One region of the Thermogymnomonas acidicola genome, then DNA from elsewhere that is predicted to be linked to it. Evidence: riboswitches for the same ligand, from Rfam matches in the RefSeq annotation. Region 1 holds a riboswitch; each other region holds the start of a gene.
What was found. Region 1 has a riboswitch for thiamine pyrophosphate ahead of IEW66_RS04275 (sulfide-dependent adenosine diphosphate thiazole synthase). Riboswitches for the same ligand answer to the same signal wherever they lie in the genome.
Positions count from the first base shown of each region.

Region 2: linked by a shared signal. The riboswitch ahead of IEW66_RS00275 (MFS transporter) and the one ahead of IEW66_RS04275 (sulfide-dependent adenosine diphosphate thiazole synthase) in region 1 are both predicted to bind thiamine pyrophosphate.
Region 3: linked by a shared signal. The riboswitch ahead of IEW66_RS05385 (MFS transporter) and the one ahead of IEW66_RS04275 (sulfide-dependent adenosine diphosphate thiazole synthase) in region 1 are both predicted to bind thiamine pyrophosphate.

Region 1 is NZ_BMNY01000001.1:828,326-838,876, forward strand. Features, by position in the region: gene IEW66_RS04235 (peroxiredoxin) at 1-415, shown strand, start outside; gene IEW66_RS04240 (MFS transporter) at 419-1,618, shown strand; gene IEW66_RS04245 (phosphosulfolactate synthase) at 1,653-2,699, opposite strand; gene IEW66_RS04250 (phosphoadenylyl-sulfate reductase) at 2,736-3,449, shown strand; gene IEW66_RS04255 (sulfate adenylyltransferase) at 3,451-4,575, shown strand; gene IEW66_RS04260 (nitrite/sulfite reductase) at 4,677-6,512, shown strand; gene IEW66_RS04265 (uroporphyrinogen-III C-methyltransferase) at 6,526-7,233, shown strand; gene IEW66_RS04270 (precorrin-2 dehydrogenase/sirohydrochlorin ferrochelatase family protein) at 7,208-7,843, shown strand; TPP riboswitch at 7,863-7,968, shown strand; gene IEW66_RS04275 (sulfide-dependent adenosine diphosphate thiazole synthase) at 7,989-8,786, shown strand; gene IEW66_RS04280 (hypothetical protein) at 8,788-8,976, shown strand; gene IEW66_RS04285 (aldehyde dehydrogenase family protein) at 9,112-10,485, shown strand; gene IEW66_RS04290 (homoserine dehydrogenase) at 10,490-10,551, opposite strand, start outside.
Region 2 is NZ_BMNY01000001.1:47,918-58,468, forward strand. Features, by position in the region: gene IEW66_RS00255 (B12-binding domain-containing radical SAM protein) at 1-1,028, opposite strand, end outside; gene amrS (AmmeMemoRadiSam system radical SAM enzyme) at 1,122-2,129, opposite strand; gene IEW66_RS00265 (MEMO1 family protein) at 2,222-3,028, opposite strand; gene amrA (AmmeMemoRadiSam system protein A) at 3,107-3,667, shown strand; TPP riboswitch at 3,716-3,821, shown strand; gene IEW66_RS00275 (MFS transporter) at 3,817-5,025, shown strand; gene IEW66_RS00280 (thiamine phosphate synthase) at 5,032-5,811, shown strand; gene thiE (thiamine phosphate synthase) at 5,813-6,487, shown strand; tRNA gene IEW66_RS00290 (tRNA-Ala) at 6,831-6,902, shown strand; gene IEW66_RS00295 (hypothetical protein) at 7,355-7,549, shown strand; gene IEW66_RS00300 (hypothetical protein) at 8,005-9,051, opposite strand; gene tcuA (FAD-dependent tricarballylate dehydrogenase TcuA) at 9,044-10,396, opposite strand.
Region 3 is NZ_BMNY01000001.1:1,042,083-1,052,633, reverse strand. Features, by position in the region: gene ftsZ (cell division protein FtsZ) at 1-779, shown strand, start outside; gene IEW66_RS05410 (transketolase) at 883-1,731, shown strand; gene IEW66_RS05405 (transketolase family protein) at 1,731-2,687, shown strand; gene fsa (fructose-6-phosphate aldolase) at 2,671-3,336, shown strand; gene IEW66_RS05395 (beta-CASP ribonuclease aCPSF1) at 3,333-5,255, opposite strand; gene psmB (archaeal proteasome endopeptidase complex subunit beta) at 5,307-5,942, opposite strand; TPP riboswitch at 6,067-6,172, shown strand; gene IEW66_RS05385 (MFS transporter) at 6,229-7,467, shown strand; gene IEW66_RS05380 (CBS domain-containing protein) at 7,529-7,927, shown strand; gene IEW66_RS05375 (MFS transporter) at 7,933-9,342, shown strand; gene IEW66_RS05370 (3'-5' exonuclease) at 9,331-9,987, opposite strand; gene IEW66_RS05365 (hypothetical protein) at 10,016-10,480, opposite strand.

The DNA of each region.
Region 1 (10,551 bases):
CCAGGATGTAACGCTTACCTCGCTCCTTTCAAAGGGCCCTGTCGTCCTCTACTTCTACCCCAAGGACGAGACGCCTGGATGCACTGCGGAGGCCTGCGAGTTCAGGGACAACTGGGACGAGATAACGAAGCTTGGTGCTGTGGTGGCGGGCGTCAGTTCAGATTCCGTGGAATCACATAGGAAGTTCAAGGAGCACCACAACCTGAAGCACATCCTCCTCTCTGACCCAGAGAAGAAGGTGAGGAAGGCCTACGACGCGGGCGGTCTCCTGTTGCCTGGAAGGGTAACCTATGTGATAGCGCAGGACGGCACCATAGTCCATGCGTATGAATCGCAGATGAACGCCAGGCAGCACGTGAAGGAGGCCATAGAGGGCCTGAAGAGGATAGATGCAGGGGCAAAGAGCCCAGCCTGACAGATGGACGAGATGGCCGGCACGAACAGGACACTGACATTCTGGTACCTGCTATCCATAATAGTCCCGGTGACGCTGGCTGTCAGGGCCAGCAACAACATGTTCCAGACTGAGGTACCGCTGCTCGCCAGGGACTACCTTGGCATGAGCGAGCTTGAGATCGGGTCCCTCGCTGCGGTCGCCTCCCTGACCACATTCGTGATGAGCGCCTTCATCAACGCACGCCTCCCCTCTGCGGGAAGGCGCACTCTCTTCGTGGCCTCATCCTTCCTCTATGCCATCACCTTCCCCTTCTTCTTCCTTGTGGACAGGTACACCATATGGCTGGTCCTGTCCCTGGCGGGCTTCTCCCTGGGCTCTGTCATGCCGAACATAATCACCTCTGCTTCCCTCCTCCCTGACAGGCTGCAGAGGGAGAGGCTCCTGTCCCTCTACACACTGACGCTGAGCATATCCCTCGTCGCCGGCCCTGCCCTGGAAGGCTACCTCCTGAGGTCCATGAGCATTAGGGAATCGTTCCTCTACTTCGAGGTATTCCCTGTGGTCGCTGCAGCCCTCTCTTTCCTGATCGCCTTCCCCAAAGAGACGGGGAAAAGGCCGGATACGAGGGGAGTTTGGAGGAACCCGGGATTCAGGGTCTCAGTGCTGAACATCATGACATACAACATACCGTTTGCCTTCATCCTGACGTTCGGAGGGATCTATGCTGAGGAGTACTTCCACTATACCGTCTCGGCCGCCACGCTCCTCTTCTCCGCCTTCTTCGCCACCTCCATGCTCGGTCGCCTCGCCCTCTCACTGAGGCCCCCATCGAGGCTTGCCAGGATAATGGCATCATCTGTCGCCCTCACTCTCCTGGGCCTCCTCATGATGTTCATATCCAGGGACTCTTACATGCTCGTCTCATCTTTCCTCATCCTCGGTGTCCCCCACGGCCTGACGTACCCTGTATCTGTGGTCCAGCTCTCAAGGACCTTCGATGAGAGCGGGAGGGCCGCCGCAAACAGCCTCTTCTTCTCAGTGATGATGATCCTGTCCTCTGCGCTGCCATTCCTCCTGGGCCTCCTCGTCTCGTACATAGGCATAAGGCTCTCTTTCGCCGCACTGATGCCCGTGGTGGCCGCCATTGCAGTTGCACTCGCGGCGTCCATAAGGTCACTGCAGGGCATGCCGGAGAGGGGCGCCGCAGGTACACAGGGGTGACCCCAGCGATCCTGGTGGGGGCCTGCGGCCCGGATCAGGCACCCTTGGGCCTGTATACCCTCTTCCTCATGTCGTCACTTACCCTGTGCTCCGTGATGAGGCCATCAGCAATGAGTGCCCTCAGTGACTTCTGCACGGTCCTCCTCCCGAGGCCGGTGGCGCTCACTATGGCAGCCTGGTCCGGCGAAGGGAGGGTGCAGACCACGTAATAGACGAACTTGTCCGCCGGCGAACCCCTGACTCTGGCGGACGAGATGTCAAGCCTGTAGGTATCGCCCCTCATGCCGAGCCTCTGGGTCACCATGGCAGGGAGGGATGCAGGGGCGATGTTGCCCAGGTTGACGCCAGGGCCGAGCCTGGATATGAGCTCGACCTGCTGCCTCTCCTGGGGGGCCTCATACATGAGAGGGCACTTTCCTGAGCCCTCCTCTATGGCGTCCACCCAGTCCCACTTTATGTTCCCCCTCTCGTCAAATATGCCCACGCCAAGGCCGGTCTCCCTGCCCTCCAGGACCACCATGTCAGGCTCCAGGTCCGCTGCCCTGTTGAGCGCTTCCAGGGTCTCGTTCAGGGACAGCTGCTCCCTCTCCCTCTTCTTGCCAACCTCCACGGAGAGGTAGAGGCCATTTGACCTGGCAAACTCCGCTATCCTCTTCCTGTCGTACGAGCTCATCTCCGTTATGCCAGAACTGATCTCCACGGCCCTGAAGCCGAGCTGGAGGACCACCTCGAACCCGGCGTCCAGCCTGCCCTTCTGTGCCAGGATCTCAAGTGCCGTCCCTCCCATGCCAGGCCTCAGGCCCGCACCGGTCATTGCACTCACTCTTGCACCCATGAACTTCCTGTCTGCAACCAGGGGCAGTGTCCAGCCTATCTTGACCACATTTATGTATTCCCTGAACGCACCAAGCACACCGATATCGATGGGACCGAGCCTATCAATGACCATGCTCAGCCCCACACCTCTGGGCCCCACATCATACACACTGCTGTTCATGCCCGGTAAAGGTGTATCCAGGGCTGGCAATAACCATCTCGGTATGTGTATATCCTGCACATTTCTGATCTGGGATACGCACATGGAAACGCTGTAGTGGCGGCCAGGGATGCCTGTGGCATGCAGGTCGAAGACATGGAAGGCCTGGAACCACCCACACTGGTCAGGGAGGTGTGGGAGAGGTTCGGTGATGCCTCCGTATTCACAACCTCCCTGGGGGCTGAGGACATGGTGATACTGCACATGATGTCCGCCATGGAGGTGGGCATGGAGGTGGTCACCATAGACACGGGGAGGCTCCCGGAGGAAACCTATGCCCTGATTGGCGAGGTGGAGAGGTTCCTGGGAATAAGGGTGAAGGTCTACTTCCCCGACACGGGGGAGGTGGAGGAGATGGTCAGGCGCCATGGGGTGAACCTCTTTTACGACTCTGCGGAGAAGAGGCACCTCTGCTGCTACGTCAGGAAGGTCAGGGTCCTCGAGAGAGCCCTTAAGGGCAGGTCTGCCTGGGTCTCGGGCATAAGGAGGGGCCAGACGGAGGCCAGGGCCAACACCTCCAGGGTGGAGTGGGACAGCGTGCACGGCCTGTGGAAGTTCAACCCCCTTGCCGACTGGTCATACCAGATGGTCTGGGCATACATAAGGGAAAACCATGTGCCGTACAACGCACTCCACGACAGGGGGTACAGGAGCATAGGCTGCGCCCCCTGTACGCGGGCAGTCCGGGAGGGAGAGGACGAGAGGGCAGGGAGGTGGTGGTGGGAGAGCGGTGTGAAGGAGTGTGGCCTGCACACTGGCTGGGTGCCTGCGGACTTCAGGCTGGGAGGGCGCTAGCATGGACCGCTGCCTGCAGTGGAGCCAGTTGATCCCAGACATCAGGGGGGATGATGGGGCAGAGACCATCCCTGTGGACAGGGCCACGGCAGTGCTGGTCACGAACATGAAGCATGGGGCCCTCAGGCCCCTGGCCGGTTTCATGGACAGCCAGACAGTGTGTTCGGTGATCAGGGACTGGCGCCTGCCAGACGGGCAGGCATGGGGCATGCCTGTGGTCTTCCAGACCAGCATGGAGCACTGGTCGAAGGTGCGCGAGGGCGACGAGATCAACCTTTCCATGGACGGGCGCCCGGTGGCACTGGCCAGGGTGGTGGAGAGGTTCACACTGGACCTGAAGGCCTACTGCTCCGGAGTGTTCAGGACAGACTCACCTGATCACCCGGGCGTCAGGAGGGTCGTGCGCTCAGGGCCGTATGCCCTAGCCCTCTCTCTAATTTCTGCATCAGACCCTGGGCTCCCCTTTAGGGACATAACCATGTTCCCCGAGGACACGTTGCGGTATTTCAGGTCAATGGGGTGGAAGACGGTGGCTGGGTTCCAGACGCGCAATGTCCCCCACAGGGGGCACGAGGAGCTGCAGAGGATGGCACTGCGCATGTGCGACGGCCTCTTCATAAACCCTGTCGTTGGCACAAAGAAGCCTGGGGACTACAGGGACGAGGTCATAATCGAATCTTACAGGCGGCTCATCCGTTCCTATTACCCCGGGGACAGGGTGGTGATGAGCCCGCTGCACTACGAGATGATGTACGCAGGGCCCAGGGAGGCCACGCTGCATGCGATTATCAGGAGGAACTTCGGCTGCACGCACTTCATCGTCGGCAGGGACCATGCCGGTGTCGGAAACTACTACGGACCTTACGAGGCAATCGAGGCCATGGAGGCGCTTGACCTGGGGATAGAGATAATCAGGGCCAGCGAGGTCTTCTACTGCAGGGCATGTGGCTCCCTTGTTACGGAGATGGACTGCGGCCACGGGGAGGACAAGAGGCAGAGGTTCAGCGGCACCATGATACGGAACAGTATCGAGCGCGGATCTGTGCCTGATGAGAACATCATGAGGCGGGAGGTGTACGAAGCAGTTGCCTCGTACGGCAACCCGTTCAGGGGCGGTGATGTCTGATTCTATGCCACCGATCCAGGTTACATTAATTTAGATTTTTAGACTTGTGCAATTAATGCGCATACCCAGATGCTTGTTACCGCTTACCACATACGGGGCCGATGGTATTCAGCCCGCATTTCCAGACGCCGGAAGAGGAGTACTCCAGTGTTGAGAGGGCCAAGATCAGGACATCCGGACTCACGGAGGACCTCATGGGTCTCTCCTACGCCATGTCGTCCCCTGACGACCTTGAGGGCGAGGTCTCCGACGTGGCGAAGTCATTCGGCATATACACCCAGTTCCACAGGGACATGAGGCCGGGCGAGAGGAAACACATGTACATGGTGCGCATCCCGGTCCCCGGCGGTGGCCCCATAGACCTGGAGGCATGGCTGAAACTGGACGCCATATCCAACAGGTACACTGTCTCTGATGCCTACACCGGTACCCCTGAGCCATCACTGCGCCTGACCACCAGGCAGGACATACAGCTCCACTGGGTGAGGAAAGCGGACCTGGTGGAATGCATAAGGGAGATCTGCTCTTCAGGCTTCCTGACGCTCAACGGCTGCGGTGACAACGTGAGGAACACCAAGGCCTGCCCCCTGGTATTGTCTGGCGATGCCATCGATCACAACTCACTGGCCAGGAGGATAGCGGAACACTTCAGGCTCCCATCCCGCCTTTACCTGGAGGTCTTTGAGATACCACTGGAGGGCCAGGGGCAGGAGGGCCACTCCTACCCCGATAACCTTATGCCCAGGAAGTTCAAGATCGCCGTGGCCACCGCGCGGCGCGTCAACGGCATGCTTGTATATGACAACTGCGTTGACGTGAGGACGAACGACATAGGGATCGTGCCTGTAATCGGGAGGCCAGGCACCTTCCAGGTCTTCGTGGGTGGCGGCATGGGCGAGAACCAGGGCAGGGCCACCTTCTCCGCCCTGGCCCTGCCTCTGGGCACTATTGAAGAGGACGGCCTCATCCCCTGCCTTGACGCCCTTGCCTCCATATTCGAGGCCTACGGAGACAGGAAGAACAGGCACTGGGCCAGGTTCAAGTACCTTGTGTACTCAATGGGCCTCCAGTGGCTTCGGGAAAGGCTCTCCGAGAGAGGTGTGGAGCTGGGGCCAAGCACCATCTCCAACTTGGACGGCCTGGAGAGGCATATAGGGCCAGTCACTGACGGTGACAGGGTGCACTACGGCCTCTTCATCGAGAACGGCCGCATCATCGACGGCCCTAACGGTAGGCTCAAGACCATGATGAAACACATAGCACAAACGTACACGGGGACCGGAGTGCGCTTGTACATCACGCCCGGGCAGGGGATAATCGTATCTAATATCCCTGTGGACCGCCTGGGGGAATTCGAGGCCATAATCGGTTCCCATGGCTATGGAAAGAGGAACGGCAGGCCGGTGAGCAGGATGCGTGAGAGTTCGATTGCATGCGTGGGCCTTCCAACCTGCAGGATATCCTTCACGGATTCGGAGAGGCTGGAGCCACGCCTCATAGACATGCTCGAAGCAAAGTACGGAAACACCGGCATCGGGATCGGCATATCTGGCTGCCTGGCCCAGTGCTCCATGCCTGCCAGGAAGGCCATAGGCTGGATAGGCACGGGCAGGGACCGGTACATGCTCAAGCTGGGCGGAACCTCTGACGGCTCCGGCCTAGGCATGCCCCTCATCGATGGAGAGGGAAAGTTCTATCTCCAGATGGTCCCAGTGCATAGGCTCGCGGACTGCACCGCGGCGCTGATAGACCTTTACCTGGGCAACTCAGACGGGAAAGAGGACCCTGGCAGGTTCTTCAGCAGGGTTGGAAGCCAGTTCATAATCGACGCGCTGCGCAGGGACCCGAGGACTTCTGACCTGATGGTGCCGGTGGAGATGCCGGAGAGGCTGGAGGGTTACCTGTTCTACAGGGAAGCGCTCAGGAGGGAGGCATGAGGGTATGGGCCGTGTGTACATTGTTGGCGCTGGGCCAGGTGACCCTGGACTCCTGACCATCAGGGCGGCCAGGGCGATAGCTTCCTCCAGTTACATTGTCTACGACAGGCTGATCAGCAGGGAGATAAGGGAAACTTTTCCGGCAGCCGCTAAATGTGTCTGCGTGGATGAACTGGGGTTCATGGAATCCCTAGCATCGATGGTGGATTGGTCACGCTCCGGCACGGTGTGCAGGGTCAAGGCCGGTGACCCATTCATGTTCGGCAGGGGTTGGGAGGAGGTCGAGTACCTGCACAGGAGTGGCGTGGAGTACGAGGTCATACCCGGCGTCTCATCTGTGAACGGTGCTGCGTGCTCCTCCATGATACCGCTGACCTACAGGGGGCTCTCCTCTTCGTTCGCTGTGACCACAGCCGTAACCTCCGGGGGCAGGGGTGCTGACCTGAGGCGCTTTGGCAGTTTCGATGGCACCCTGGTGGTCCTGATGTCAGGCAAGTCAGTGGCCAGGGTCTCCAGGGATCTCATGGATGGCGGCATGGACCCAGGCATGCCTGCGGCTGTGATCACGAGGGGCACTGAACCAGGCCAGGAGGTGCACCGTGGAACCCTGCGCACATTTGCCTCTACCGACCGCGAATATCCCTCGCCTTCAATGTTGGTTGTGGGCCCAACGGTATCTCTCTGGGGGTCACTGAATGGCGTACCTGCCACTGATGCTTGATGTCGGAGGTAGAAGGGCCGTCGTGTTCGGCCTCAACGCACTGACTGCACAGAGGATCAGGCAGCTGCTTGATGCCGGTGCAGTGGTGGACCTCTATGTGCCCGGAGTGGAAGGCGTGGGCTCTGTGGTTGAGGACGTAAGGGGGGCTGTTAGGGGCGCGGCCATCGTCGTTGTGCACACCGGCAGGGCTGACCTGGACAGGGCCATAGCAGTGGTGTGCAGGGAGAAGGGGATACCGTGCAACACCGTGGACAGCCTGGACGGCAGTGTGGTATTCCCGGCGGTGTCCAGGCACGGAAACCTCACCGTTTCGGTATCGACTGATGGCCTTGTTCCATCCCTATCCGTCCACATCAGGGACAGGATCGACAGTGAGGTGCAGGTGGCATCGAGGGCCCTGCCTGTCCTCGCCTTCACAAGGGAAAGGATCAGGGAGATGGGCCTCAATACCAGGCCTCTGATGCGTGACATCCTCTCGGACAGCCGGTTCTGGGCCATGGTCGAGGCGGGGCGCCTGGAAGATGCCAGGGAGTTCTGCATGGAGAGGGTCAGGCAGGTGCTACATGAACGTGGGAAAGGGAGCGCCCCTTGCCATGTTGGGCAAAGTTAATATGCCGTCTGGAAAATCAGCATGTGACCGGGGGCGCTTCGAAAGAGGCTGAGAGGCCGCATGCGGCCGACCCTTTGAACCTGATCCGGGTAATACCGGCGGAGGGAGTGTCTTTTGGAGCTGTTCCAGGTCAGGAGACTGTGGAATGGTGGAAAGAGAGGACATAGTGGAAGTGGATGAGGCACTGATAAGCCAGTGCATCCTTGAGGAGAGTTTGGAGTTCCTGAGGGACATAATAACTACCGACCTTGTAATCGTAGGTGCTGGGCCCTCAGGGCTCACGGCGTCCATCTATGCCTCCAGGGCAGGCCTGAAGACGGTGCTCATAGAGAGGAGGCTGAGTTTCGGCGGGGGCATGGGTGGCGGAGCCATGCACCTGCCAACACTGGTCATAGAAGAGCCGGCCACGGAGATACTGGACGATATAGGCTGCAGGTACAAAAGGCGAGGGGAGGGCGTGGCCACAGTAGACTCGTCTGAACTTATGATCAGGCTGGCCAACGCGGCCATAGACGCTGGCGTGCGGTTCCTTCACGGTGTCACAGTCGATGACATAGTGTTCAGGGAGGACGGTCCCAGGGTTGCGGGCGTTGCAATAGAGTGGACAGCATCGCAGATGGCCTCGCTGCACACCGATCCCCTGTTCCTGAAAACATCAGCGGTTCTGGACGCAACGGGCCATGATGCAGAGATAGTGTCTGTGGCCTCAAGGAAGGTGCCGGAGCTCAACATACTGCCAGTGGGTGAGAAGTCTGCAAGTTCTTCGTCATCCGAGAGGCAGGTGGTGGAGAAGACTGGCAGGGTGGCACCGGGCCTATACTGTGCTGGCATGGCAGTGTCTGAGGTCCATGGCCTCCCTAGAATGGGGCCCATATTCGGTGCGATGCTCCTCTCCGGCCGCAAGGCCGCCAGGATAATAATCAGGGACCTGAGGGGTGAGTGAGTTGCCCTTCCGCATTGATGTACAGAGGAACGGCGTTGTCAGGTGCGAGAAGTGCGGCCGCACGGTGCCGAACGACAGGGCGATCTTCATAAGGACCTGCTGCAACAACAAGCCCAAGGCCTTCTGCAGCATGCAGTGCTACAGGGTCTGGGCCTCTGCGTGGCTCAGGAGGCAGGAGCAGATAGCCTGAACCCGTGGTTCCCTCATTTTTTAAGGCAAGCAGCGGGGCGCCGGTGCCTGCAAGGGTTTACCGCTTCCCCGGCACCCGTGAGGAATATGTATACACAAAAGTAGATAGGCTTAAACACCGATAATCCCCACAGACATGGTCACTGTTAGAAACAAGTACACCGGTGAGGAGATAGCAGAAATAGAGGACACTGACCTGGCCGGGGCGGAGGAGGCCCTGAGGGTAGCGGTGAGAGCCTTCAGGGAAGTCTCATCGATGCCAGCGTACAGGAGGAGGGACTGCCTCTACTCCGTGTCAGAATACCTGAGGTCCAGGGAGGTGGAGTTCGCCAGGACAATATCAATGGAGGCAGGGAAGCCCATCAGGTACGCCAGGAAGGAGGTCAGGAGGGCTGAGTTCACAATACGCTCATCGGGCGACGAGGCCATGAGGATACACGGCGAGACCGTGCCATTCGACGTGGAGCCGAGGGGCGAGGGCAGGTTCGCCTACTTCGTCAGGGTGCCCATCGGCCCTGTCCTATCCATCACACCTTTCAACGACCCGCTGAACCTTGTTGCGCACAAGGTGGGCCCCGCCCTGGCAGCCGGCAACTCCATAATAAACAAGCCAACTACCCTGGCACCCCTATCCTCCATCAGGCTGCAGGAGGCCTTCGGGCAGTCCGGGTTTCCGGATGGGGCCTTCCAGAACGTCATAGCCGGTGGCTCATCCAATGCGGTGAAGTTCCTGCTCGGGAGCAGCGAGATCAAGAAGGTCACTTTCACCGGTGGGATCGAGGCAGCGAGGTCGCTCGTGAGGGCCGGGGGGATCAAGAAGTACTCCATGGAGCTGGGGAGCAACTCCCCCGTCATAGTGTTCGATGGGTCGGCATGGAGGGAGCACCTGGACGACATAGTGGACGCAGCCTTCGAGTCCCAGGGCCAGAACTGCATCCACGCACAGAGGCTCCTCGTTGAGGAGAGCATAGCGGACGAATTCACCGACGCTCTGGTCGAGAGGGCCATGGGGCTGAGGGTTGGAGATCCCCTCGATGAGGACACGGACATAGGGCCCATGATAACCGAGGGCGAGGCAAGGAGGGTTGAGGAGTGGGTCATGGAGGCGGAGAAGATGGGCGCGCAGGCCCTCACCGGCGGGAGAAGGGAAGGGGCCATATACATGCCGACAGTGCTTGTTGACGTCCCGAGGGAGGCCAGGGTGTGGAGAGACGAGGTATTCGGGCCTGTCACCGTTGTGGAGAGGTTCAGGGACGCTGATGAAGCGGTGGGCCTTGCCAATTCAGTACCGTACGGCCTCCAGGCTGGAGTTTTCACCTCTGACCTGGGCACGGCCATGAGGTTGGTCGAGAGGCTCGAATACGGCGCAGTGCTGATAAACGACACGTCAGACTTCAGGGTCGACACGATGCCATTCGGGGGCATGAAGATGAGTGGCATAGGCAGGGAGGGCGTGAGGTTCGCTGTTGAGGAGATGACCGAGATAAAGCTTGCAATATTCAGGAAGTGAACAATCACTCTGACCTGGATATGCTGACAAGGTCGGTGAGTGCTGCCTGAGCAGTCTCGATCTTGC
Region 2 (10,551 bases), 780 kb from region 1:
ATGCCGTTCCTTGAGAGTGTGTTCACTGCGTCCACGGACTGTGGCGTGAACTCGCCCTTGTGCATCTTCTTCAGCACCTCTTCGCTCCCAGATTCCACTCCGAGGAAGGCCACCTTCACCCCTGCCCTGGCAGCCTTCTCTATGAGGGGCTTGTTCTTAGCGGTCACGTCAGCCCTCATCTGCACTATGTATTTGAGGCCCAGGTCCTCCTCTATGATCCTGTCGAACAGCTCGTCCCTCTGCCTGACGTTCGGGAAGACCACGAAGATATCGTCTGTGAAGAAGACCCAGTTGTAGCCGTGTGCCTTGGCGTCGCGGAGTTCCGCCATTATCCTGTCGTTGCTCTTGTTCCTCCACTTGTTTCCCCATGTGGGTGTCACAGAGCAGAAGTCGCAGGCGTACGGGCAACCCCTGGCAGTCTCCAGGCACGCGACATACTGGTCGTTACCGAACACCTTGAACGTGTACTTCTCCCTCTCCAGGAGGTCAAGGGGAGGCATGGGGAGCGTGTCCAGGTCCCTGATCAGGGGCCTTGGCCTCGTCCTGTGTATGCCCTCCTCGTCCCTGTACACGATGCCCCTGACTCCTGACAGTCCGGTGCCCTGGTCCACCGCCTCAGCTATCTCATACATGGTTTCGTCGCCCTCGCCCAGTACAGAGACGTCGAAGCCGGAGCGCACGATCTCCTTGGGAAGGAACGTGGCGTGGTGACCCCCCGCCACCAGGAGGGTCTCAGGGCTCCTCTCCTTTATCTTCCTAGCAATGATACTCGCATTCACGTGGGCAGCTGTGGCGTGCAGCGTTATCCCCACAATGTCAGGCTTCATCTCGAGAGCGGCGTTTACAGTCTCCTCTATGGACAGGTTGTCACCCTCCATGTCTATGATCTTGACCCTGGACCCGGGTATCCTGAGCACCTCCCCCGCCAGGTCAAGGAGGCCCAGGGGCGTTGGGAGAAAACCCCACTTGGTGAGGTAACCACTTCCGGTCTTGTTGGTAGGGCGGATGAAGACAGCCCTCACAGCCATAGGAATCCAGCTTCCGGGGATTTATAAACCTTGATCGGCCATTTTATTTCGGTGCCTTATAATTAATTAACTACCTAATTGTTGGCAAGACGCTCAGAGGACAAAAGGTATGCTGTATCCACAGTCCGGACACCTGGAGTCTGGAGTTAACCTGATCCTCAGGGTCCTCATCATATCCCTCTCCACGAGCAATGAGCCGCACCCGGGGCAGTAGGTATTCTGGAGCCTGTGCCCGGGCACGTTGCCTATGTAGACGTAGTGGAAGCCCATCGACTTCGCAAGCTCTGCGTGCCGTTCGAGCACCCCGACGGGTGTGTTAGGCAGGGACATTAAACGGTAGTCCGGGTGGAACCTCAGGAAGCTTATGGGCACATCCGGGCCGCATATGTCCATGATGCGCCCCAGCATGGCCCTGGCCTCATCGAGGCTATCCCCTATCCGTGGCACCACCAGGTCGGTGACCTCAACGTGTATTCCCCCCGCCAGCATCTCTGCGATGGTATCATAAATGAGGTCCACATCGAACACTGACATAACCTTCCTGTAGAACTCCTTCGAGGCATTACCCTTGAAGTCAACGGTTGCAGCGTCTAGGAAACCGGAAATGAAACCGACGCTCTCCCTGGTCTCGAAACCGTTCGTCACGAATATGTTGATCAGGCCCTCCCTCCTGGCCAGCACTCCCACGTCCCTGGCGAACTCGCTGAATATGGTGGGCTCGTTGTATGTATAGGCTATGCCGCCACATCCGTAACTGATCGCTTCACTCACTATGTCTTCCGGCCCCATGTCGTACCCTTCCGGCCTCCTCCTCTGGCTCAGCTCGAAGTTCTGGCAGAACTGGCATGCGAAGTCGCAGCCGGCAGTGCCTATTGAGAGTATCCTGTACCCAGGGTGCATGTGCAGAACGGGCTTCTTCTCGATGGGGTCTATCTGGACAGCCATGGGCCTTCCGTAGACGTTAAGGTAGAGCCTGCCCCCCATGTTCTGCCTGACACCGCAGAACCCTATCTGGCCGTCCGCGAGTGTGCAGTACCTCCTGCATGCCGTGCACCTTACCTTCCCGCCCACCTTCTCGTAGAGTACTGCCTCACCCTGCACATGTACACATGCAAGGGTGGGATAAAGCGTTATCCAGTTCTCCGCCAGAGGGACTGCGTGAAGACTGTTGCAGTGAGGACCCACGGCACGGATCAGAGGTATGCGACTACTGAGCCGTAACCGACCGTTGCGTTCATGTCACCGCTGGCCTCCCCAGAGGTGGAGTGGTGGAGCAGCTTCATCCTCCCACCCAGTTCCGCAGTGATGTGCATGAGCACCGCTATTGGGCCGTAGCCGCATGCCGTGACCCCCCTGGCCCTTAGCGTCCTGTAGAACCCCTCTATGTCCAGGTCGATTATTCTCTCAATGAGCTCCATGTCCTTCTTCACCACCACCTCGTGCGGCTCGTAGTGTGTGAAATCTGATGAGGCTATGAGCACCACATCCCTCCTGAGGGCGCTGATGGATCTGTAGAGCTCCTCCGATGCCTGCGGGCCCTGGTCTCCCATGGCCACAGGTACGAAGGAGAAGTCGTCACCGAAGAGGTACTGGAGGAAAGGTACCTGGACTTCTATTGAGTGCTCCATTGCGTGCGCAAGCTTGTCCGAGACTATGTTCCTCGACTTCGTGCACAGATCCCTGGCGAGGTCCTCGTCCACCCTTGCCCTCCCGAGCGGCGTGAGCCAGACGCCCTCAGGGTACACCGCGGAGTAGGACGGGTAGCCGTTGTGGTTCGGGCCGATTATCAGGAAGTCCCTGGACTGCGACCTGGAAAGTGCCCTGTAGGAATACATGGCGGTGAGGCCTGAGTATATGTATCCTGCGTGCGGTACGATGACACCTATGACCTTCCCCGGGATTTCCTCTGGCCTGGCACGCTTCTCGAAGCCTGCCAGCATGGATATGACCTGCTCCTCGTCGTTCGGGTAGAAAGTGCCGGCCACGGCGGGTACGCGCATCAATTTGTCATGGCTTGCACGTTTAAAGTGTTAATGCTCAACAGAAGATCGTAAATCCCCCTTGTCCATGATCGCGTGATGGAACTGGAACAGGCGATCATGAGGCCAGGCGTCCGTGAGGCGCTCAGGAAGCTGGCTGTGGAAGCCATAAGAGGGATATTCACAGGACAGGTGCCTGAGGTGCCCGAAGACCTAATCGGTCTGGATGAAAGGTGCGGTGCATTCGTCACCATAAAGGAGAACGGCATGCTCAGGGGCTGCATCGGTTTCTTGAGGAGCGATAAGAGCATCCCGCGGGCAGTCATGGAGAGCGCGAGGCTGTCCGCAACTGAAGACCCCAGGTTCCCGCCACTGACCGCGAGGGAGGTGGATAATATTGAAGTGGAGATAACGCTCCTGGGTGAGCCCTTTGAGCTGGACGTAAGTGACGGCATCAGGGGGAAGATAAGGATAGGCACACACGGCCTGATTGTGGAGAGGGGCCCCTACAGGGGCCTCCTGCTGCCCCAGGTTGCAACGGAGTTCGGTTTCGATGAGGAGCAGTTCCTTGAGGCCACGTGCGAGAAGGCTGGCCTGCCGCCAGGGGCGTGGAAGAAGCCCGGCACTAGGGTATATGCTTTTGAAGGCCTCGTCTTCTGAGGAGGGACCAAAAGGGACATATAACGGTGGGTGATGTTCAGACAGGATATAGGTCACCGGGGGAGCTCCGTAGGGGGCTGAGAGGACCCATTGGGGTCGACCCTTTGAACCTGATCCGGGTAATGCCGGCGTAGGGAGGTGTGTCATGTTTGCTGGAACATTACAGTGAGTTAAGGAAACACCTTGACAACAGCCCTTGGGAGAGGAAGCACACCCTCATGATCCTTTCCGTCGCTTCGTCGTTCTTCCTGTGGGGCGTCATACTGGCCATAGCGCCACTCGTCACAACATGGTACTTCATACCGCCCTCAGCAGACGAGTATATACTGATCGCATCGCCAGTTGGACTGCTGCTCGGGAACTACATAATGGGCCTCCTCTCAGACAGGTTCGGGAGGAAGCCCGCATATGTCCTCACCCTGGTTCCCACCGCGGTAGGCCTACTCCTCATAACCCTATCCTTCTCATGGTTGCCCATAGCGATCGGCATCTTCCTCTCTGAATTCGGAATAGGTGGGGACGAGACTGTATCCCTGTCCCTCATGGGCGAGATGCTCCCGCTGAGGCACAGGGGGAGGGCTATTGTGTCAATATCGAACATTGCAAACATCTCGATCACGCTCATCTCACTCCTGTTCCTGCTGCAGCCCAGGGTATCATCATCAGTCTTTGTGGAGAAGGAGATCTTCGGGGCCATGGTCGCGGTCTCCCTTGCAATAGCCATAGGAAGCAGGTTCTACCTCCCGGAGAGCGAGAGGTGGGCGTACCTGAACAGGAACGGTGAGGGAGAGAGACCCATGAACTGGCTGACCTTCGCCGCGCTGTCTCTCTTCGCCATCACGATAATAGTTGGGTTCCCGCTGACAGCACTGGTGATAGGGCCATTCCAGTTCCCGCAGTACACCGATACGTTCGAGTTCCTTGTAACCCTTGCAGAATCAGTGACGGGCGTTGTCTTTGGCCTCCTGCTGGCAGAGAGGATCAGCAGGAAGTCTGGCAGCCTCATCGCCTACACAGGCGGCTTCGTCTCCATCCTTTTAATAGTGCTTTTCCTCAGGTCACTCACCCTCGCACTCTTCCTGGTCATACTGGTCGTGAACGGGGTCTTCGGTGAGATCGGCTGGGCCGAGAGGGAAATGCTGGAACCGGAGAGCTTCTTCACACCCAGGAGGGGCAGGGCCATAGGGTACGTGAGAATGGTCGGATACGCTGTCTACGTAGTGACAATACCCCTGCTCGCGAGGGCAGGTGAGTTCGAGTACTTCGTGTTCACCTGTGCCATCTTCCTCCTCGGTTTCATTGGCGCTCTCCTCTACTTCCTGGGTGGCAGGGAAACGAGAGGCATTAGCCTGGAGTGATGTGATATGGGAAGGAGGCCTCTGCTCTACGCTGTCACGGAGGGTTTCAGTGGGGAAGGGTTCTTCAGGAAGGTAGCCGAGGCACTGGAAGGGGGCGTAGATATCCTGCAGTACCGCGATCTAGGGAAGCACGGAAGGCACGCTGAAATAGCGAGGAGGCTAAGGGCGATATGCAGTGACTTCGGGGTACCGCTGGCCATAGACGATGAGCCCTGGGTCGCAAGGCAGGCTGGTGCCGACATGCTGCACCTTGGGATAAGGAGCTTAACCAATACAGTATCCCTCTGGTGGTCCGAAGGGGAAGCACGGGACTGTTCCGGGATAAGACAGGGCAGCGACATGCTTGCCTTCCCAGGCCATGACAGTAGGCCTGTGCTGTGCAGGCATATGCCGAGCCTGGAGGAGGCCAGGGCTGTTGTGGGCAATCTTCCAATCGGAACATCAGTCTACTGCAGCCCGGTATTCGCTGTGGAGGCGCAGGCACACGGCTATGCTTACGTTTCAGTGGGCACGCCCTACATGAGCGTGACGAAGAGGATAGCGACGGTCTGCTCCATGCAGAACCTCTCAGAGGCCGTCAGGGCAGTCAGAATACCTGTGTACGCGGTGGGCGGCGTTAACCTCAAGAATGCTGCAGAGATCCTTGAAACTGGCGTATCCGGTCTTGTTTCTGTGTCCGCAATATTCTCTGCCAACGACGTCAGGGGAACTGTGAGAAAGTTCATAGAGGTCCTTGAAGGTTTCACCGTTGACAGGGACCCGTTTCCTGTGGGGCTGGTGAGGTAGAATGTCAGGATGGAAGCCTATACTTTACCTGATAACGCCTGACTACATTGGAGAGGGCTTCTTCAGGCTCGTGGAGGATGCACTGGATGGCGGGCCAGATGTGCTGCAGTACAGGGACAAGAAGAGCACAAGGCAGACCAGGACAGAGGTGGCGAGGAGGCTGCGCAGGATGTGCCATGACCGCGGGGTGGCCTTCGTTGTGGACGATGACCCGTATGTTGCCAGGGACAGCGGGGCTGACCTGTTGCATGTGGGCAGGGACGACCCGAGCATTGAGGAGGCCAGGGAGGTAGTAGGCAACATGCCCATTGGCTCCTCTTCGTACTGCAGCACCAGCCTCGCGAGGGACCTGGAGAGGCGCGGGTCGGCATATGTGGCATTCGGGGCCTTCTTCCGGAGCCCCTCGAAGCCAGAGGCAGCCCTCTGTGACAAGAAGACCATCACAGAGGGCCTGCGGGCCGTAAGGATACCGGTATATGCCATAGGGGGAATCAGCCAAACCAATGTCAAGCCGCTGCTTGAACAGGGTGTCTCAGGCGTTGCAGTGATCTCCTCCGTCTTCTCCTCGGAGAACCCTAAGAGGGCGGTCTTGGAATACAGTGGAATACTGGCGGAGTACAGGTGCGACAGGGACCCACTGTCATGGTTCAGGAGGGCTGGTCAGGCCGGACCCTGAATGAGCAATACACCTCCCTGCCTTTCCCTGTGGTGCCTGATTGCCCAAGCCATTTTCCCACCTTCCCGCTTTTAGACTCTGACTATGAGTGCATGCTCCCTAATACCCGTCATCCTTGGTGTTACTGGAGAGAGACTGTATAAAGGCCCTTTTTAATGCTCTCTTACTCAAAGGATCGACACTTCGCTGACGATGAGCAGGTGCAGGGTTCCGGGGCGCGGGCCAGATGTGGGGCGTCCAGGGGAGTCCGGGGTCATGGGCTGGACACCTGCGGGGATAAGCGAAAGTCCTGATCCAGCCGCAGGCATACATTTTTTAATCCCGTGAATATCGGGAATTCACAGGGCCGGTAGATCAGCGGTAGATCGCCTGCTTTGCAAGCAGGAGGCCTCGGGTTCAAATCCCGACCGGTCCACTTGATATATTAATCGAATACTTTCATGCTAATGCTCGTTATGCTATTATGAAGATCCAGCCGAAATATCAGGAGCTGCTTGCAGATGAAGACGTGCGGACGTAGTTCGAGGATCTAGAGGCAAGATCGTTGCTGAGTACAACTGTAGCCCTGAGGAACCCCGGGCATCACTGCGAGACCATGCATACCGGCCACAGGGAAATTCTAAACATAGGAGAGGGCAACTAGAGGGATTTCAGATGCGAGCTCACGGATCTTGTCGAAGACTTGGGGGAGAGAAGGATGGGCCTTGCAGTCTAGGTATAATCGAAGCCATTTCTCCGTTCCCGGAAGTGATATATGCAGCGCTCCTGACCCCTGGTCTCCGGCCTCGCAAGCCTGGTGGCCATGATCCGCTTCAGGAAGGAGCGGTACAAGTCCTTTGGCAAGGATCCAGAGGGCCGGAAGCGGCTATGACGATAGACCTCATTGAGGAGAAGGCCATATTCAGAACTTTCGCACTATGGACCACGGGTGCAGCCCGCTATGGCACCTCGGGGCTTCAGAGTGAACTGACTCCCAATGACCTTCCTCTTGAGCATAATGCGTTTCTGCTCAACGCGGAACTCCTGCGTTTTCAGCAGCGTGACGGCAGTCCGGAAAAGTGAACTACTCACACTGGGCCGCCAGACACGTTTTGCCTTCACACACAGGCTGATACCGGACGACCCCACTTTCCATTTCCACCTCACTCATTCTCGAATGGAGTTGTTTCTGGTCTTTCCTATTCCACCGTCCCGTTCAGAGTGATAAACTGCCAGCCTGACCATGCCCCTGGCACCAGCCGCCCCGGACGCACGACACTGCATAAAGGTTCAAGTGCTGGTGGGTGTTCAGGGTTGCAGTGAATCCAAGGGGCCCACAAGAAGTTGTGGATGTACCGATAGCGGTACTCTCCCTGATTTTTTAACTTGACGGGGATTAAAGGGGTGGGAGTCCCCTATGTGGGGGAGGTGTAGTTCACCCTATCCTAACTGCAAAGAGCAAAGAATCGGAAGGCGGGAACGTTTTCCCCTGCTACTTCCTGTGGTAAATGAGGGATCCGGTGAGCATTCCCAGCTGTTCACCTGCCGAGGAGACTCTCTTCATGGAACTTGGCCAGTGATATCAGCCTGTAGACGGGATGGAGGAACTTGGAGTAAGGCGCAATGACAAAGACGGCGGCTATGATCGCATCGTGGACTAGGAAAGTTAGGCCGTGGTAGGGAGTACCCTGGAGCAGTGTAAACAACGTACCGGTGAGGCCTGCAAGCAGAAGGGCCACTGCGAACGGTAAATCGAAACCCTTCACCTCAGCGCTCCTCATGGCTACCGTGTCGATTGCGTCCATAGATATGAGGCCCGCAGAGCCCACCAGCATCATTATGGAGGCGGCCCCGTAGACTGCGACGGTCACGTGATCGAGGTCGGGATAGAGAGATATTGATGCCAGTGCGAGCAGGAAGCCGAAAAAGAATAGTGGGTGGAAAACTGCCCTCATGTACCTAGAGCGTTCACCCGGAACCCTGCACCCCACCCCTCCTCCCCTGAAATACCTGTGTGTGAGTGCATCCCGGAGCGCGGTCAAATAGGACCTCGGGCTCGCCTTCCCAAGGCTTTCCGCAGACCTGGAGAACCTGTACCCCTGCACGGCCCACATGGCGATGGTGTACGAGTAGAGGGTGATCGATATAGCCCTGAACAGCACAGGTGGAACGTAGTAAGTCAGCGGGGAGGCGCTGAACAGGTGGCGGCCTGTTAAGAGGGCATAAGCAACTGCTGCGACCACTGCAATGGCCAGGCTGGACAGTGCAAAGGCCCAGGGGTGATCGATCAGCCTCACCATCGAGGGAGGCCAAACACTTTCCCTGTAGCTCCTGAGCCTGGACTGGCCCAGTACCCTGGGGATGTTCAGCCTGTACTCATGCAAAGGCTCGTTGAACGGACAGGCGTAATAGCAGTCCCTACAGTCGTGGCAGAGGTTCGCAATATAGGGTATCTCCTCCAGCCGGAGTGTGTGCCTGAACTCTATGGCATCCCAGACGGCACAGAAGCCCTCACAGTAGCGGCAAGCATTGCAGATGGTCAGCTGCCTCAACGCCTCACCGTAGACCCCGGGTACTTCACTCACCTTCCCACCCCCCAGCTATCCTGCCGAGCACAGAACCTATGGTAAGGCCAAAGCCTGCAAGGTAACCCGAACTGAGGACGTTTCCAGACGCTATCTCACCTGCCGCAAAGCCGTTCTCGATCTCGCCGTCCTGCGAGAGGATCATGGCTTCACTGTTGATCGCGACCCCCTGGTACGTGAAGGTCAGTCCAGGCCTCACCGGGAAGACCATGTACGGTGGGGTGTTGATGGGTACCGCCCAGTGGGACTTTGGCGGTTCTACGCCAGTGGTGTGCCACATGAAGGGATCGTTTCCTTCCATCACGATGCCCCTGTTGAAGCGATCAAGCGTCCCGATCAGACCGTCCCTATCTATTCCGAAGGCATCCGAGACCTCGGAAAGCGAGTGTGAGGTGAATGGAGGGTAAGCGGTTGGCATATACCTCCCGACAGTCTTTTTGTCTGTGATGACATAGGCAGTGCACCCCTTCTGCTCTGCAACCAGCCTGCCCCATATGGCATACCTCTTGGGCCAAATGTCCTCACCCTCGTCGTAGAACCTCTCCCCGCTGGAGTTGACCGCCACACCCCAGGGGATCGCATCTATCCTTGTCACAATACCTCCATCGTAGTCTGGGCCCCTGGCGTCCACCGCCACCATGTGTCCAGACCTCTCCAGCCCAGCGGGAATGGCTCCAGCATCGAGCAGTGCCCTGAGCGGGAGGCCAGTGTTGTACCTGCTACCCCTGACCTTTATGAGTTGCGATGCCTCGCCCCAGAACTCAGAGAGCCATTCCCTGTTGGCCTCGAAGCCACCGGAGGCAAAGACAAACCTGTCTCCTTCAATATTTACACTGCCACCGGGGACTGTTGCCCCGACATGTGTGATCCTGTTCCCCCTTATACCGACAGACACAACCTGTGTCTCGTAGAGCACCCTGACCTTCAGCTTGGAGAGATAACTATAATAGGTGTCGACAAGGAACTTACCGCCACCCATGAAAAAAGCGTTGGTCCTGTTGAGGTCAAGGGTACCCCTGATCTCCCTCTTGAACCTCACCCCGTGCCTGTGCATCCACTCTGGTATTAACTCGGAGCGCTCAACCACCATTTCCGCCAACGATGAACTGAAAGAGCTGCCTGAAACCTTTCTCAGGTCTTCCAGCAGTTCCCTCCTCGGATATTCACCGCTGGTGAACCTGTCCTCACCGTGGGCATACCTGATATCCCTTGTGTACTTCGAGTTGCCTCCCCTCAGCGCCTCTGGGGAGGCCTCGATGAGGATCACCTCAGAACCCCTCTCAGCGGATTCGATAGCTGCACAGAGCCCGGCGTTACCCCCACCTATTACAACAACCCTTTCCATCTTGCCCCCTAAGTCACTTCAATTCATTTATTTCTGATCCTGTATCTGTGCACTCAGTACTGGCACTTGGCTGACCAGCCATGAGATCAAGATTCATGGCCACCTCTGAAGAGAATTGTTCTCCTGGACCACCCAATCGTGACACCTGAAAATGG
Region 3 (10,551 bases), 210 kb from region 1:
CGGCAAGGGAAGCGGATGCGGAGATAATGAAATACATATCGGGCGCAGACATAGTCTTCGTAGCTGCTGGCCTCGGGGGCGGCACGGGCACCGGGAGTGCCCCATACATAGCTTCGAGGGCAAGGGAGGCCGGGGCGCTCGCCATATCTGTGGTCACACTGCCGTTCTCCTCTGAGGGCGCTGTGAGGATGAACAATGCCAAGTGGGGCCTCACAAAGCTGCTCTCCGCCTCAGACTGCGTCCTCGTGATCCCTAACGACAGCCTGGCCAGCGTATCCCCCGACACTGAACTTGACAAGGCCTTCAGGTTCGTGGATGAGGTGATAGAGAGGACGATAAAGGGCATATCGGAGCTCGTGACCAAGCCGGGGGTCATAAACCTGGACTTCAACGACCTCAAAACTGTTGTCAGGGACAGCGGCCTGGCAATGGTGGGCATCGGCCAGGCAACCGGAGAGCCGGGTGACAGGATCAGGCAGGCCATAGAGGCCGCGTTCAACTTCCCATACCTCAAGGTGGACATGAAGACCGCAACCGGCGTCATAATAAATGTCACCGGTGGGCTCGACATGATACTAGAGGAGGTCAACGCGACGGCAGAGGAGGTCAGGAAGAAGGTCGGCAAGGGAACAAGGATAATCCTGGGGGCCACCCTTGACAAGGAGATGAACGGAAAGATCCAGGTGCTCATAGTCGCCACAGGGGTCACATCGCCACTGCTTGCGGAGATGAACATAACACCCAACAGCAAGGGGCCAGGCCTGGATTTCATAAACTGACCCGTTGCATTATTGTGGCAGCAAAGGTCAAAAAATGTTTTTAAAGCAGTCTAGGATTAGGCAGAGGTTATGAGTCTGGCCAGAGGCCGGGTGGATGGTAAAATTGGCAGACAATTCTCAGGTTTATGAATACAGCGTTGAGGATCTGAAGAGGGTGGCCACCAGGATAAGGAGGCACATAATCGAGATGGTCTATTCCGCAAAGAGCGGCCATCCCGGCGGTTCCCTAAGCATAACCGACGTGCTCACAGTCCTCTACTTCAGGGAGATGCGCATAGACCCGCAGAACCCGGATGACCCAAGGAGGGACAGGCTCATCATGAGCAAGGGCCACGCGTCACCTGCCCTTTATGCCACCCTGGCTGTCAGGGGCTTCTTCCCCGAGGAACTGCTGACAGGCTTCAGGAAGCTCAACTCCAAGCTGGAGGGGCATGTGCACAGGGGCGTACCGGGCGTGGAGGCGTCCACGGGCTCCCTGGGGCAGGGCCTTGGCATAGGCATAGGCATGGGCCTGGCAGCAAGGCTGAACAACCTCGATTACCACGTTTACGTGATCCTGGGAGACGGCGAGATCCAGGAGGGGAACGTATGGGAGTCCCTCATGGCAGGGTTCAAGTACAGGGTATCCAACGTCACTGCAATACTGGACAGGAACGGGGTCCAGCTGGACGGCTTCACGAAGGATGTCATGCCGGTGAACGACATAAAGGCCATGGTGGAGGGCTTCGGGTGGAAGGTTCTGGAGATAGACGGCCATAACTACGACCAGATAATCTCGGCAATAGAGTTCTGCAAGTCATACAGGGACGGGCCGACATTCATCATCGCCAACACTGTGAAGGGCAAGGGCGTGAGCTACATGGAGAACAACCCCAAGTATCACGGTAGCCCGCCCGCCAACGAGGAGGAGTACAGGAAGGCCCTCTCTGAACTGACCCTGGAGGGAGCATGATGGTGACGGAGAGCCTGAGGGACGCCTACGGGGAGAAGCTTGTTGAGCTGGGCGGGAGGTACAGGGACCTGGTGGTTCTGGACGCAGACCTGTCCACATCAACAAAGACCGCACTCTTCGGGAAGAAGTACCCGGACAGGTTCTTCAACATGGGGATAGCGGAGCAGTCCATGGTCACCACTGCGGCGGGCCTGGCGCTGTCGGGAAAGATTGTGTTCGCGTCCACATTCGCAGTGTTCCTGATGAGGACCTACGAGCAGATCAGGCAGTCCGTGTGCTACAACAACCTGAACGTGAAGTTCGTCGTAACGCATGCGGGCATTACTGTGGGTGAGGACGGCGCAACTCACCAGATAATAGAGGACGTGGGCATAATGTCCGGCCTCCCGAACATGAGGGTCATAGTCCCAGTGGACTCCGTGGAGACTACCAGCGTTATCGAGTACCTTGTGGAGGAGACAAAGACCCCCTATTATGTGAGGCTGAGCAGGGAGAAGTTCCCCATCCTGAACGACGAATCTTACGAATACAGGCCCGGAAGGTCCGTGACCTTCAAGGACGGCTCAGACATAACCATAGTGGCCATGGGCGTGATGGTCTCCATGGCACTGAAGGCTGCTGAGACCCTCAAGAGCAGGGGGATAGATGCAAGGGTCATCAACATGTCCTCAATAAAGCCCATAGACAGGTACGCAATAATCAAGGCAGCCAGGGAGACCGGAAGGATCGTGACTGCGGAGGAGCACTCCATATACAATGGCCTCGGCAGCAGGGTTGCCGAGGTGGTGGGGGAGGAGTATCCCGTGCCGGTGTGGAGGATAGGCATGAGGGATACCTTCGGGAAGTCGGGAAAGGCCTGGGAGCTCTTCGATTACTTTCATATTGGCGTGGAGGATATAGTGAGGATCGCAGAGAGCTGCTTCAGGGAGGAAAAGAGGTATGAAAATATTCCTTGACACAGCGAGCGTTGACGAGATAAGGCAGGGAGTGGAGTGGGGCATTGTCGACGGCGTCACCACGAACCCTACGCTCATATCCAAGGAGAAAGGCAAGAGCTTCTCGGAGGTCGTTAAGGAGATACTTAGGATAACGCCTGGCCCCGTGAGCATAGAGGTCGTGGGGACGAAGTACGAGGATATGGTCAGGCAGGCCCAGAAGATAAGGCAGCTCGGGGACAACGCGGTTGTGAAGATACCCATGACAACTGACGGCCTCAGGGCCATAAGAACGTTGTCGCAGTCCAGGATACCTGTGAACTGCACCCTCATATTCAACCCTGTGCAGGCACTGCTGGCCGCGAAGGCAGGTGCAGAGTACGTGTCACCGTTCGTGGGCAGGCTCGATGACATAGGCCAGGACGGGATGGAGATCATAGACCAGCTGAAGACCATATTCGTCAACTACGACATAAAGACCAAGATCCTCGTGGCATCTGTGAGGCACCCTGTCCATGTCCTGAGGGCAGCCATCATAGGTGCAGACGTTGTGACGATGCCGTTCGAGGTGCTGAAGAAGCTGCCAGTGCACCCGAAGACGGACGAGGGGCTTGCCAGGTTCCTGGAGGACTGGAAAAAGGTGAGCCCGTCTGGAGACCTCCCGCTCTAGTAGAGCCTGATGGTCTCCAGGTTCCTCAGGGCCACTGCCTCTATGCCGAACCTTGATTTTATCAGCTTGGCGAACTCCACGGTCTTCTCACCATCACCGTGGTTTACCAGTATCCTGTGGGGCTTTGGCTGCATCGTGGCTATGTAGGCCAGGAGCTGCCTCTTGTCTGAGTGCCCGGAGAAGCCGTCCGCAGTCTCCACGGCCATCCTCACGGGGAGCTTTATCTGCTTTCCTCCCTCTGTCAGTGTCACCTCTGTTGCACCCCTCTGTATCTTCCTGCCCAGCGTGCCCTCTGCCTGGTAGCCCACGAAGACAAGGGTGTGCCTGCTGTCGTCCACCCATGCCTTGAAGTACTCCATCACTGGCCCGCCGTTCATCATGCCTGACGTGGCGAGGACTATCTGGTTCTCGTCGCTGTCACATATATCCTCTCTCTGCTCCTTGGTCTCCACCCTCTTGAATATGGGCGAGAGGAACGGGTTCTCCTTCTTCACCATGATGCTCTCCCTGAGCGTCTTGTTCAGGTACTCCGGATATGCCGCATGGATCGCGGTTGCCTCCATTATCATGCCGTCCAGGTAAACAGGCGCGTTCTTGATCTTCCCGTTCCTCATGGCGTCCTCGAGCACAAGCATGACCTCCTGGCTCCTCCCCACTGCGAAGACAGGGATGAGCACGGAACCTCCCCGGTCGAATGTCCTGTTTATTATGTCGATGAGTGTGTTGGATGCCTCCTGCCTGGAGTGCTGGTAATCGTCCCTGCCAGCGTATGTGCTCTCCGTCATGAACGTCTCCACCCTGGGGAACCTGTTGTTTGCCGGGTTGAAGAGCCAGGTCCGCTCGAACTTCACATCTCCGCTAAGGACAACGTTGTAGAGCCCCTCGCCGATGTGCAGGTGCACGGAGGCGGAACCGAGTATGTGGCCCGCGTTGTAGAATGTGAGCCTCACGTCCCTTGTTATGTCGGTGGTCTCGTTGTACTTCAGTACTATGGTGTGCTTCAGCATCTCCCTTATGTGCTTCGACTCGTAGGGTGCCTTGTGGCCTTCCGCGTGTGCCACCTTTATGTAGTCCTGCTGCAGGAGAGCGGCAAGGTCCCTGGTCGGTGCGGTCATGTACACAGGGCCGTCGTAGCCGTACTTGAACAGGATGGGGAGCAGGCCGGAGTGGTCAAGGTGTGCGTGTGTGAGGACCACGGCATCCAGGGAGCTGAACGGCTGCACCTCCGGCACGTACAGGTACGGGGCGCCGGCCCACGGCTGCTCGTCTATTTCGTTGGTGTTGAGCATGCCGCAGTCCACCAGGATCTTTGAGTTGTTGGTCGAGACCAAGGTGGCGCTCCTTCCCACCTCCCTGTGGCCACCGAGGGCGGTTATCCTGACCCATGTCTCACCGGGCATGGTGGGCTGGTTCAGTTTTAGGCCAAGGTCATGGAGGAATTTCTTCCTCTCCGCCTTCACCTCACGCAGGAACTCCCTGACCTCCTTCACAGTTCTGGAATACATTGGTGGGGCCCTGACAACCCTGGGGGACCACTTGGTCTTCTCCTTTATCCTGCTGATCACGTCCGAGCTCCTGGACGTTATTATGGAAGGTTCGTCTGCTTCTATTATCACCTCTCCCGTGTCAGGCTCGAAGTAGATGTCCTGTATCCCGGCCTCGGCGGGTACTATGTTCCTTATTGTCTCCTCAGCCTCCTTCTCCGGCTCCATGATCGACGGGTCGGGCCGTATCATCACGCGCCTCCTGAGCTCCTGGGCTATCTGCCTTGCTATGTCATCCCTCCTGGAGAAGAGGTCTATGTTCTTCGTGTAGACTACAATGGTTGGGCCCTCGTAATCGATTTCCGTTATCTGGTTGTCTGGGAGCAGCTTGTCAAACAACGCCTTTGCCTCTGAAACGTAATCCCTAAAAGCCATCGCATACACACCCGCGGAAATGAAATGGATATGATGTTACGTTGATTAAAATCAGAGAGGAAGCTTTAGCTTCCTTATGATCTCCATTACCTCGTCCTCGGGCACTGCCCTGAAGCCGTTCTTCTTGTCTATGACGGCCACGTCTATCATGCCCCCCGAGGCCGAGTCCCTCTGCTTTGCAGCAGTGATGCCCCGTACCACCATCTCGATGGCATCGTCCACGGGCATGTCCTTCCTGAAGTCCCTCTCGAGGACACCGTAGACGAAAGGTGAGCCGGAGCCTGTGCTCACGTAAACGTCCTCCACTGCACCCCCGGCAGCGTCCACGGAGAAGAGGTGGGGTGCCTTGTCATACCCACCGACAAGGAGCTGCACCATGTAAGGGTAGAACTTGGACTGGTTCAGTATGTTTGATAGCAGCGTGGCGGCAGCCTCTATTGGCATGCTCACCCGCCTCTGTAACCTATATAGTTCCAGCTCTGCTTTCATGTACCTGACCAGGACCTGGGCATCACCCACCAGGCCCGCTATTGTCATGGCGGCATGGGTGTCTATCTGGTGAAGCTTTTTACCGTCCTTGTGCACTATGAAGTGATCCATCGTCACCCTTCTCTCCGTTGCCATCACAACGGCGTCCTTGACAACTACACCTACTGTAGTTGTTCCTGTCTGTAGAGTCTGCTCCATAATAACCACGCTCTGTAAAACCCCACACATAGATTTTTACATCCTATTAAACCCTTTTTGTGCTCCATTCATGCCGCTGAAGGGCTTGCGGCGATGGCAAAGGTTATACCGTTCATATCCATATAACCCCGTTCGGGGGAGCTCCGTAGGGGGCTGAGAGGACCCATTGGGGTCGACCCTTTGAACCTGATCCGGGTAATGCCGGCGTAGGGAGAGTGATCGTATTGATGGAAAAGGGTTACGGAAATGGTATTTGGAGAGCTGCCCCCCGAGAGGGGGTGTTTTTGTGCAGCTGAGCAGCAGGCAGAAGGCTCTTCTCGTGTCGTCTTCAGCGAGCTACACGTTCTGGGGCATCGTGGCAACCATTGGCCCGCTGGCAGCATCTGGCTCAATAGTCGGGCATGTCACGGGAGCGCTCAAGGTCTTCCTCCTCCTAATCGGCCCGATCTTCGCGCCCATAGGGAACTTCACGATGGGCTTCCTTGCAGATATGTTCGGCAGGAAGAGGGTCTTCGTGGTCACAATGCTCTCCTACACAATCGGGATAATCATAGTGGCTGCGAGCTCAACGGTCTGGAGCCTGGTGCCTGGCCTCATGCTTGCGCAGTTCGGAGTGGGCGGAGAGGAGAGCCCGTCCCTGTCACTGATAGCTGAGGACTCGCCTGTCTCAAAGAGGGCCAAGTACCTCACACTGGTGGCCAACTTCAGCAACATAGGCAGCGCCCTTATATCGGGACTGTTCCTCATAACCTCGTCCTCACTCTTCGACCGCCTCATGCTCCTGGGGTCCTCGCTCGCTATGGTCGGTGTCATGGTCTACTCGAGGCTCAGCATACCGGAGTCATACAGGTGGCTATCGTCCGTGGGCAGGGAGAGGGACGCGAGTGAGGAGAAGGCACACCTTTCGATAGACGAAGAAGGGACGAAGGCACAGAGGATGGGTGTTCCGTTCATATACGCCACACTTGTTCTCATAGGCATATCCCAGTACCTTACTTTCGGCCTCATGGCATACGTCATAGGCCCGTACGAGTTCCCGTCCACGGCAGTTGACAACGAGATAATATTCGTGGCACTCCTGGGAGCATCGGTTGCAGGCTTTGCCGCGGCACCCCTCATTAACAGGGAGAGGAAGTCATATACACTCTACTCTTACCTGGCGGGGGTTGTATCGATGGTGGCCATATTCCTAACAGTCCCCTACCTCCATGACATGGACCTGTTCCTTCCGCTGCTCTTCGTTAACATGGCCACCAGCGAGTTCGGCTGGGCCTCGAGGACTACGCTTGAGCCGGAACTCTTCCCGACCAGGGTGAGGGCAAGGTCGATAGGGATGGTGAGGCTAGCCCCCATGATCGCTTATGCCATATTCACCTACGCTACATCATCCCTCAACCTTGGGCAGTTCATACTCGTTAACCTCATCCTCTGGGCCATAGGCCTGGCCGGTGCAGCGATCTGGTACTTCTTCGGATACGAAACGAGAGGCATAGACATAGACTACGGTGCAGGACAGGCACAGTAAGCAATATCCTTATTATTTTTATAATGATACATTTTCTATGGTTCTCTATGCCAGAGACATCATGAAGAAGTACACGACCATGCTGCCGGGAGATATAACCGCGCTCGAGGCTGCAAAGATTATGGCGAACGATCACGTCGGTTTCGCTATCGTCCACCAGAACGGTGAGCTGAAAGGCATAGTCACCGAGTGGGATTATGTCAGCAAGGTGGTCGCGAAGGAGCTCGACCCATCAAAGGTCAAGCTCAGCGAGATCATGACACAGGGTGTCATATCTGCCACCCCTGACACGCCAACGGATAAGATAACGCAGATAATGAGCGCCAACAACATAAGGAGGCTCCCCATCGTTGAGAACGGGAAGCTTGTCGGGGTCATAACTTCCCGCGACATCCTGAGGATATTCAGGGACTACATGGATAACCTGTCAGAGATAATCAGCAGGTTCGGCACCTTCTGACCGGTATGGAATACAGAGGCTGGGTACTGGCGATAACCAGCATGGGTACTTTCCTTGCTGTGGTCAACTCCACCTCCCTGCTGGTTGCCCTGCCGACGGTGATGATCAGCCTCCACACCACCTTCTTCGTTGCGGTCTGGATACTCCTCATATATTCCCTTGTGCTCACGGTGCTCTCGCCTTTTCTCGGCAGGGAAGCGGACCTGGTGGGCAGGAAGAGGATCTACTCCACGGGCTACATACTGTTCTTCGCAGGCTCCACGATCGCCGCAGTGTCCCCTGACCCGCAGGTGCTGATCCTCGGCAGGGTTGTGCAGGGTTCCGGCGCAGCCTGCCTCTTCTCCAACAGCCTTGCGATAATCACGGACAGTTTTTCTGGCCCCCAGCTGGGGAGGGCCATGGCAATAAACTCCAGTGTCATGGGGGTGGGAATAGCTGTTGGGCCGCTGGTGGGCGGCTTCCTCTCCTTCATAAACTGGAGGTACGTGTTCGTATTCAACGCGCCGATAGCACTTGCAGGCTTCGTACTATCATCAAGGCTGCTGAAGGAGGTCAAGCCAGTGGAGACCGGCGTGAGGCCTGACTACGTGGGTTCGGTGACGCTCTCAGCGTTCATGACGCTCATTGTCCTCTTTCTGACGGTGGGACCGCTCGAGGGCTGGGCACACTTCACAACGGTCCTCTTCCTCCTGGTTTCACTGGTCTTCCTGGTGCTCTTCCTTATCATGGAGAGGAGAGTAAGGTACCCGCTGATCAACTTCTCCCTCTTCAGGAACCGCAGGTTCACGGGCTCTATAATATCCGTCCTTCTCAACTCCATAACCAGGTTCTCGGCCATATTCCTCCTCACCATCTACTTCCAGGGCCCTCTGGGGATAAACCCGCTGCTGGCCGGAATACTCCTCATGCCTTATGCAGCAGGCCTTGGCTTTGTCAGTTACATGTCGCCGCACGTGGTGAAGAGGGTGAACGACATAACAGTGCAGACCCTGGGCCTGGCCTTCACAGGTGCCTCGGTGGCTGCGCTATTCATCTCCAGCACAGGCACACCATACTACATCCTGGCTATCCTTATGCTCCTCATGGGTGTTGGCATAGGCCTGTACTACACGCCCAACAACTCCACAATCATGCTGTCGGTGGAGCCCGGCCAGAGGGGCATCGTGGCCGGCTTCAGGTCGCTGATAGTCAACATGGGTTCCGTTGTCGGCATGGCCATAGTCTTCACCATCGTGGCCACCTACGTGCCGGAGAGCATCCTGGGCTCTGCATTCCTGGGCCTATCGGTCTCACTGACGGAGACACAGAAGGCTGCGTTCGTCACCGGCATAGACGTTTCGTTCCTGGCCGCGGGCCTGATATGCCTGGTGGCAGTGCCTGTCTTCGCAGTGATGCTCAGGAGGTCATCGAAGTGAGAATATCTCCTTTACTATCTCCATGACGTCATGGGAATCGCCCGCACAGTACTCCCTGAACCTTTCCCTGTCCTCCCTCCAAAGCCTCTCTATGGCAGCGCTGACATCAAGGCCCTCCATCATGACGTTCTGCTTCTTCCTCATGAGGTTCAGGCCTGCGTAGGCCTCGTGGGATATGACGTCCCTGAGCTTCCTTATGTGCCAGTCACCGTCGAACCTGTAGAGGTCGTCCGCTATGACGTACATGGCATCCAGACAGAATGCTGTGGAAATGGTGTACTTCACGTTCCACAGCTGGTTCTCGAACGAGAGGTTCCTCATCTTGAGGTTCAGGAGCGGTATGTCGTACCCGGAGATGTTGTAGCCCGTCAGCACCATTGGCCTGTACTTCCCGAAGTCCCTGTCCAGTTCCCTGAGGAGTGCCATCTCGGATGCGTCATCATCGCTGTCGGCCACGTAGACCCTGTCCTCCGTCCTGTCACCAGCAATGCTCATGGAGTAAGCGATGATCCTCTCACCGGTCAGGAACTGGCCCTTACCCCTGACAAGGGTCTCGAGGTCCAGGGAAACGATGCGGCCCTTCCAGTCCATCTCCCTGACCCTGGCCATGAGGGCCCTGTAGAGGTCTGCGTTCCAGCTCTCCAAAGAACCACCTACCGATGAGTGGAAGGCCTTACTCCTTGTTCACCTTTTCCACGAAGCTGCACCTGGAGATGACAGTCATCTTCCTCACGTTGCCGGTTACCGTCAGGCTGTTCACGTTTATTATGCCGTCCACCACAGACGTGAAGGTGTCCTCGTCCACATCCGTAATCCTGAGTTCCTTGATGTTCCTGAAGACCACCTTCCTGCCGAACTCCCTGAGCTCCTGCCCCGTTATCTCAAGGCTGCCCAGGTTCTCGATGTACCTGACCTGCTGGGCCCTTGCAGAATCGATGAACTCCCTTGATACCTTCTTCGCAGTGTCCACTGTGCCCAGGAAGTTCTTGTAGGCCTCGTTCGTTATTTCCCCCACGGTCTTGCCCGTATCCCTGGCGAGCCTCATCATCCTCTGGTATATGTCCTTCCTGACGCCCTTTATGGATATCACTGTCTTGCCTTCCCCCTGTTCGTCCTGTTTTTTCTCTTCTTCAGGCATGAACGTCCATACCTACCTTGCTAATAAGATTACCGGTAATCCGGATTACCCCCAAGTGGCACACTTTATTA